DNA from 2 places in the Roseburia sp. AF20-18LB genome. Region 1 is predicted to be linked to the other one. Evidence: predicted binding sites of a transcription regulator. Region 1 holds the regulator's gene; the other holds the start of a gene.
The links. The regulator NrdR, encoded in region 1, represses ribonucleotide reductase genes. The targets are predictions, from matches to a motif close to CACAANATNTTGTG.

Region 1 (4,398 bases):
CATGCTGCCTGGTGGCAAACTGGTATAAGAAATTAGAAATGTACATTTTTTCTTTCGTGTGGTACACTATATGTTATTGTATGAAAGTTTTTAATACAGCAAAAACAATACTTTTCAAAGGAGAAATATAAATCATGAAATTAGGAATCGTAGGTTTACCAAACGTAGGAAAAAGTACATTATTTAATTCACTGACCAAAGCAGGCGCAGAATCAGCCAATTATCCGTTTTGTACCATTGACCCGAATGTGGGAATCGTAACTGTACCGGATAACCGTCTGAAGGTGTTAGGCGAGATGTATCATTCCAAGAAAGTAACACCGGCAGTCATTGAATTTGTAGATATTGCAGGACTTGTAAAAGGAGCCAGCAAAGGAGAGGGACTTGGAAACCAGTTCCTTGCCAATATTCGTGAAGTAGATGCCATCGTTCATGTTGTACGTTGTTTTGAAGATACCAACGTAGTCCATGTAGACGGAAGCATTGACCCGGTTCGTGATATTGAGACCATTAATTTAGAACTTATCTTTTCTGATATTGAAATCTTGGAAAGAAGAATTGCAAAAGTTACCAAGCAGGCAAGAATGGACAAGACACTTGCAAAAGAAGAGGCACTTTTGAAATCCTTAAAGGCACATCTGGAAGAAGGAAAGATGGCAAAGACTTATCCGTTGAGTGATGATGAGGACGAGCAGGCATGGTTTGCATCTTATAATTTATTAACTGCAAAACCGGTTATCTATGCAGCAAATGTAAGTGAGGATGACCTTGCAGATGATGGTGCAGACAATCCACATGTTGCAAGAGTAAGAGAACAGGCAGCCGCAGAAAACAGTGAAGTATTTGTTATCTGCGCACAGATTGAACAGGAAATTGCAGAATTAGATGATGATGAAAAAGCAATGTTCTTAGAGGACCTTGGATTAAAAGAATCCGGTCTTGAGAAACTGATTGCAGCAAGCTATAAATTGTTAGGACTTATCAGCTACCTTACATCAGGAGAAGATGAGACAAGAGCATGGACTATTACCAAAGGAACCAAGGCACCGCAGGCGGCAGGAAAGATTCATACCGACTTCGAGCGTGGATTTATACGTGCAGAGGTGGTATCCTATGACCATCTGATTGAGTGTGGAAGCATGACAGCAGCAAAAGAAAAGGGACTGGTAAGACTGGAAGGAAAAGATTACGTTGTTCAGGATGGCGATATTATTTTATTCCGTTTCAACGTATAAGGAACCTTTTGAAAAATCCGGCATAGTATAAATAGAAGAAAAGGCACAGTGGGGCAGGCACATGATACGCTATTGTGAATTGTGTGAAAAGCAGGTGATTAATATTGCAGACTGTTGCTGCCTGGGAAATGTGGTGGATTTGGAACTGGATGAGTGCAATGGAAGAATCTGTGCACTGGTTGTAGCTGCGCCGGGAAAATTTTTCTGTATTTTTTGTCCGGCATGCGAATATATTATTCCATGGAAACGTGTTGTGCGGATTGGACCGGATATTATTCTGGTAGATGTCTGTGTAGAAGATGTGAAAAGTTAGTTGACATAAGAATACGAGAAAGTTATACTAAAAATAGTACGACCAATATTTGTAAAAGCTGATATCAGCAGTTCTTTATGAACGTTTGGTGATGGAAAAACGGTATTATTTACGCAAAATTCACAAAGCGTGTTTTGCGTAGTTTTTAGAATAGGAGAAAAAAGATGAAGTGCCCATTTTGCAGCAGTGAAAATACCAGAGTAATTGATTCGAGACCGGCAGATGACAATAACTCCATTCGTCGGAGAAGATTATGTGACGATTGTGGAAAACGTTTCACAACTTATGAAAAAGTTGAGACAATTCCATTGATTGTAATAAAAAAGGATAACTGCAGAGAGCAGTATGACCGTTCCAAGATTGAAGCAGGTGTACTTCGTGCCTGCCATAAGAGACCGGTATCGGTGGAGCAGATAACCAGACTGGTTGATGAAGTGGAGACAGAGATTTTTAATCGGGAAGAAAAGGAAATCCCAAGTACTGTAATTGGTGAGATTCTGATGGATAAGATTAAAGATTTAGATGCAGTGGCGTATGTTCGTTTTGCATCTGTATATCGTGAATTTAAGGATGTAAATACCTTTATGAATGAGTTAAAGAAAATGCTGGATAAATAAAAGAAAATCTTTTTGGAGAAAAGGGTTAATTTTGGTTGAATTTATCCGATAAAATTAGTAGCAGATAATTATGATGTGAGGAACGTGATCGTTATGAATATTTCAGGAATTCGTCCCAATGCGGGATTTTACGATTACAACAGCATACAGAATATCCGGAATGCAGTAGAAGATACACCGGTTGTTAAGACGGCAGCAGATGCCGGTGCATCTGAACAGCAGCAGAAGGATACCTTAGAGACTCCGGTACGAAGAGAACAGGATTTTGGGGCAGCAGATTATGCAGCACAGTACCAGCCGGATCGTACCTACGAGATGAAAGGTTCTGAAAGTGATATACATAGCCTGGATGTTGAGAAGGCATTATCCGATATGCACAAAGATCAGGTATTGCAGCAGTATCAGTTCTTTGTGGGAGAGAACATTGAACAGAGCGGAATCCGGCAGATTACTGCAACGGATACTGCAAAAGTGCGAAATGTAGAAAACTTTAATTTATAAGAGCAATTTTGATTATAAAAAAGTAAGAGACCGTTAGAAGGTAAGATTCCTAAGAATTCTTAAGAATCTTACCTTTTTTACTTGCGGCAGTTATGCTTCTTTTGTATAATTAAATTCAGGCTTGCCTGAAGAACGGGAAGTATAAGAGAGGATAAAATATGAAGAAAGTGCAGGAAGACTGGAAGGAAGAAATGCTGCAGGTAGGTGTACTTACCAATACACATGGTGTGCGTGGCGAAGTGAAGGTATATCCGACAACAGATGATGTCATGCGTTTTAAAAAGCTGAAGCAGGTATTTTTGGATACTGGAAAAGAACCGATGGAGCTTCAGGTTACACAGGCGCGCTTCTTTAAAAATCTGGTAATATTAAAATTCAAAGAATTTGATAATATAAATGATGTAGAGAAGTATAAGAGCAGAGGGCTATATGTAACAAGGGAAAATGCTGTAAAGCTGGCTCCGAATGAGTATTTCGTTGCTGATTTGATTGGCTTAAAGGCAGCCGGAGATGACGGAGAAGATTTAGGTGAAGTAAAGGATGTACTTCAGACCGGTGCAAATGACATTTATGTATTACATAAAGATGGGGAAGATGATATTTTACTTCCGGCAATTAAGGATTGTGTAAAAAATGTCAATATAGAGGAAGGCACCATTACGGTACACCTTTTAAATGGGCTTCGTGATATTAATAAGAAGTAGGTAGCAAAATGAATTTTCATATATTAACATTATTTCCGGATATGGTAGAACGGGGACTGAATACCAGTATCATCGGAAGAGCAGTTGGCAAAGGACTTTTAAATATAGAAACAATTAACATCCGGGATTATACATTAGACCGTCATAAAAAAGTAGATGATTATCCGTATGGTGGCGGAGCCGGGATGGTAATGCAGGCACAGCCGATTTATGATGCGTGGCAGGCAGTGGCACAGAAGATTGGAAGAAAGCCAAGAACAGTATATCTTACACCTCAGGGCAATACGTTTCAGCAGGAAATGGCAAAGGATTATGCGAAGGAAGAAGACCTGGTACTGCTTTGTGGGCATTATGAGGGCATCGATGAACGTGTGTTAGAAGAAATTGTGACGGATTATGTGTCGATTGGAGATTATGTGCTGACAGGAGGAGAACTTCCGGCAATGGTCATGGTGGATGCGATATCCCGTATGGTGCCTGGCGTACTGGCAAATGATGAATCCGGAACCACAGAATCCTTTGAAGGAAATTTATTGGAATATCCGCAGTATAGCAGACCGGAAGACTGGATGGGAAAGAAAGTTCCAGCTATTTTGCTTTCCGGAGACCATGCAAAAGTAGAAGCATGGAGGAGAGAACAATCCATTAAAAGAACCATGGAACGAAGACCGGATTTGCTGGCAGATGCAGATTTGACAGCAAAGGAGAAAGCAATGGTTGAGCATTTGCTGGACAAATCACAGGGTAAATGCTAGAATGTGTCTAGCAGTAATAGGAATGGAAGAGATTCCGCAGGAGGAAGACGGTAGTGAAAAGCTTTTTTGATGTGCTGAAAACGATGTTTTACCGTAAAAATGCGAAGAGTTATGGGACGCCGGACCGGAGCAGAAAAGAGCCGGTGACACAACAGAAGGTACAGATAAGAAATACGGAGACCAGAAAGGCAGCCCCTTCGTTAAAAGAAAACGAACAGCATAACAGGTCAGAGAGGACAAACAGTAAGGTGGATAAAGGAATGGATAAGGAAG
Region 2 (4,398 bases), 170 kb from region 1:
GAATTCAAATAGACGATCAATGGGATTATACAGGAGATGAGTGGACAATATTTGCAGAAGATGTTCCTGCTGAGGTAGAAAATCTTAATTTGACAGAAGAATTTATATATGAGAAATTGGTAGAATATTATAGCAAAGGAACAGAGGATGATTCAGGAGAAGACATGATAGTAATGGAGGGAGATATGTATGAGGCAGATGATGGAAATATGCACTATTTTACTATGATAAGATGTGGTGTTCCTGGAAATGATGAAGCAACACAGGTATTATATGAAGTAGATGTGAATGCAGCAAATGGTAGAGTAAGACAGACAAGAGTTTTGACTGATAATAAGTTGACTATATTTAATATTATGGATTAGTAGTTTGTAATAAGACAGCAGTATGTGATATTTGGAAAATCCAACCAATTTTTATAAAAATTTCACAAAAAATAAGAAAAATCCAGTTACCTTTTGTATATTATTGTGTTATGATAAAAATATATCAGTAAACATACAATGATTATCAAGGAGGTATTACGAATGCAGAGATTTACATTACCAAGAGATTTATACCACGGCAAAGGTGCATTGGAGGCACTGAAGAACTTCGAAGGAAAGCGCGCAATGATCTGTGTTGGTGGAGGCTCCATGAAACGGTTTGGTTTCCTGGATAAAGCAGAGGCATATCTGAAAGAAGCAGGTATGGAAGTGGAACTGTTTGAAGGAATTGAACCGGATCCATCTGTTGAGACCGTGATGAAGGGTGCTGCCGCTATGGAGAAGTTCAAGCCGGACTGGATTGTAGCAATCGGTGGTGGTTCACCAATTGATGCTGCAAAAGCAATGTGGATTAAATATGAATATCCGGATATTACCTTTGAAGACATGTGTAAGGTATTTGGAATTCCGAAATTAAGAAAGAAAGCACATTTCTGTGCAATTTCTTCTACCTCAGGAACAGCAACAGAAGTAACTGCATTTTCCATTATTACGGATTATGAGAGGGGAATCAAATATCCGATTGCGGATTTTGAAATTACACCGGACGTAGCAATCGTTGACCCGGAACTGGCAGAGACCATGCCGCAGAAGCTGGTAGCCCACACCGGAATGGATGCGATGACACATGCCATTGAAGCGTATGTTTCAACTGCCAACAGTGATTTTACAGACCCGCTGGCACTCCATGCTATCGAAATGATTCAGCATGATCTGATTGATTCCTATAACGGAGATATGGCAAAACGTGATTCCATGCACAATGCCCAGTGTTTGGCTGGAATGGCATTTTCCAATGCACTGCTTGGAATCGTACATTCTATGGCACATAAGACCGGTGCCGCATTTGCCGACTACGGTGCACATATTATTCATGGCGCAGCTAATGCCATGTATCTGCCGAAGGTTATTGCATTTAATGCAAAGGATGAGACTGCAAAGAAACGTTATGGCGTGATTGCAGATTTTATGAAGCTTGGCGGAGAGACACTGGACGAGAAAGTCGCACTTTTAATCCAGTACCTGCGTAAGATGAATGATGACTTGAATATTCCGCACTGTATTAAGAACTACGGACTGGACAGCTATCCGGCTGAGCAGGGCTTTGTACCGGAAGAAGTATTCTTAGAGAGACTGCCTGAGATTGCAGCCAATGCAATTTTGGATGCCTGCACCGGCTCCAACCCAAGACAGCCAAGTCAGGAAGAAATGGAAAAACTGCTGAAATGCTGTTACTATGACACGGAAGTAGATTTCTAAAAAATAGATTAAAAAATAAAACCTCGTTTCGATATCGCATTGATATTTGAGACGGGGTTTTTACAGTCTGAAAAATGGTTTTACAAAGGTAATACCCCCACAGCACTGCGGGGGTACAAAGGGGAGTTATGAAAATTTATGAAAAAAGTTTTATCAAATAGAGAGACAAGACATTGGGGGATGAACCTGTTCTCTATTGATATTTGTAGTATACCCGGATTTTGTGAAAAATAATTGTCCAGATTATGAAAAAAGCGTTAAATTCTAAAAAAATTTTTCTGAAAAAAATTCACGAATCTTGTATATTTCCCTTGCGTAAAACACAAGATATGGTATACTGTATATGCGTTGAAGAGATTCGACACAAAATCTAGTACAGTTTTGTGCCGATTTTATGCGAATAGACTATTTTTTTATGGGAGAGGATTTCGATGAAAATCATTAAAAGAAGCGGCGCAGAGGCTGTTTTTGACATTTCAAAAATTATTATTGCAATCAATAAAGCGAACCATGAGGTGGTGGAAGCGGAACGATTGACTGCAGACCAGATTAAGGAGATTGCACAATATATAGAGGATTCCTGTAAGGATGCCAACCATGCCCTGAATGTAGAAGATATTCAGGACTTAGTGGAGGATCAGTTAATGGACAAGAGGGCTTTTTCTGTTGCCCGGAAATACATTACTTACCGCTATAAACGTGCCCTGGTACGTAAATCCAACTCTACGGATGAACAGATTTTAAGTCTGATTGAATGTAATAATGAAGAAGTAAAACAGGAGAATTCCAATAAGGATTCAACCGTAAACAGCGTGCAGCGTGACTATATGGCTGGTGAGGTGAGTAAGGATATTACCAGAAGATTCCTTCTTCCGGAGGATATTGTAGAGGCACATGAACAGGGAATTATCCATTTCCATGATGCAGATTATTTTGCACAGCATATGCATAACTGTGATCTGGTAAATTTAGAGGATATGTTACAGAACGGAACCGTTATCAGCGGAACCAGAATTGACAAGCCACATTCTTTCTCTACAGCATGTAATATTGCAACCCAGATTATTGCTCAGGTGGCAAGCTCCCAGTATGGCGGGCAGAGTATTTCACTGGCACATTTAGTACCATTTGTCCAGATCAGCCGTGAGAAAATTCATGCAGAGCTGCTGCAGACATTAAAAGAGAGCGGTGTGGAGCTGAGCGAAGAGAAGATTAACAGCATTGTGGAAAGAAGACTTCATGCGGAAATCGAACGGGGCGTACAGGTTATTCAGTATCAGGTGGTAACGCTGATGACTACCAACGGACAGTCCCCATTCGTAACCGTGTTCATGTATCTGAACGAAGCAAAGAATGAGCAGGAGAAAAAAGACCTTGCCATGATTATAGAGGAAGTGTTGGACCAGCGTTATCAGGGAGTTAAGAATGAGGATGGCGTATGGATTACACCGGCATTTCCAAAGCTGATTTATGTATTGGAAGAGGATAATATCCATGAGGATTCGGAATACTATTATCTGACGAAGAAAGCAGCAAAATGTACTGCAAAGCGTATGGTTCCGGATTATATTTCTGAGAAGAAAATGAAGGAATTAAAAGATGGCAACTGCTATACCTGTATGGGCTGCCGTTCCTTCCTTACCGTATATCATGATGAAGATGGCAAGCCAAAGTTCTACGGTCGTTTCAATCAAGGCGTGGTAACCTTGAATCTGGTAGATCTGGCATGCTCTTCCGGCGGAGATTTTGAAAAATTCTGGAAGCTATTTGATGAGCGTTTGGACCTTTGCTACCGTGCATTGATGGCGCGTCATAACCGCCTGAAGGGAACACCTTCTGATGTGGCACCGATTCTCTGGCAGTACGGAGCACTTGCCCGTCTGAAAAAAGGCGAGACCATAGACAAGCTTTTATATGGTGGATATTCTACTATTTCACTGGGTTATGCAGGACTTTGCGAATGTACCAGATATATGACTGGAAAACCACATACCGACCCGGCAGCAACACCATTTGCCTTAAAGGTAATGCAGCGGTTAAATGATGCCTGCAAGGAGTGGAAAGAGAAAGAAAATATTGATTTCTCCGTATATGGAACACCGCTTGAGTCTACCACCTATAAATTTGCAAAATGTTTACAGAAACGTTTCGGAGTTATTCCGGGTGTTACCGATAAGAATTACATTACCAACAGCTATCATGTGCATGTAACCGAAAACATCGATGCATTTACCAAGCTGAAATTCGAATCCCAGTTCCAGGCACTTTCACCGGGTGGAGCAATCAGCTATGTGGAAGTTCCGAACATGCAGGATAATCTGGATGCTGTTTTATCTGTAATGAAATTCATCTATGAGAATATCATGTATGCAGAGTTAAATACCAAAAGCGATTACTGCCAGGTATGTGGCTATGATGGTGAGATTCAGATTGTAAAAGATGATGATGGAAAATTAGTATGGGAGTGCCCGCATTGCCACAACCGTGACCAGGATAAGATGAACGTGGCAAGACGTACCTGTGGTTATATTGGTTCCCAGTTCTGGAATCAGGGAAGAACCCAGGAAATCAAGGAGCGTGTACTTCACTTATAAAAAGAAAGTGAAAAGAAAATGCATTATTCAGCGATTAAATATAATGATATTGCGAACGG

Region 2: nrdD (anaerobic ribonucleoside-triphosphate reductase) is a predicted target of NrdR. The motif match lies at 2,067-2,080, and genes of this name have one in related genera.

The regions. Positions count from the first base shown of each region.
Region 1 is NZ_QTWP01000001.1:458,092-462,489, reverse strand. It holds gene ychF (redox-regulated ATPase YchF) at 135-1,235, shown strand; gene DWX65_RS02260 (YlmC/YmxH family sporulation protein) at 1,297-1,548, shown strand; gene nrdR (transcriptional regulator NrdR) at 1,713-2,165, shown strand; gene DWX65_RS02250 (hypothetical protein) at 2,259-2,666, shown strand; gene rimM (ribosome maturation factor RimM) at 2,825-3,370, shown strand; gene trmD (tRNA (guanosine(37)-N1)-methyltransferase TrmD) at 3,379-4,125, shown strand; gene DWX65_RS02235 (hypothetical protein) at 4,179-4,398, shown strand, end outside.
Region 2 is NZ_QTWP01000001.1:629,986-634,383, reverse strand. It holds gene DWX65_RS03095 (hypothetical protein) at 1-365, shown strand, start outside; gene DWX65_RS03090 (iron-containing alcohol dehydrogenase) at 528-1,745, shown strand; gene nrdD (anaerobic ribonucleoside-triphosphate reductase) at 2,177-4,339, shown strand; gene nrdG (anaerobic ribonucleoside-triphosphate reductase activating protein) at 4,358-4,398, shown strand, end outside.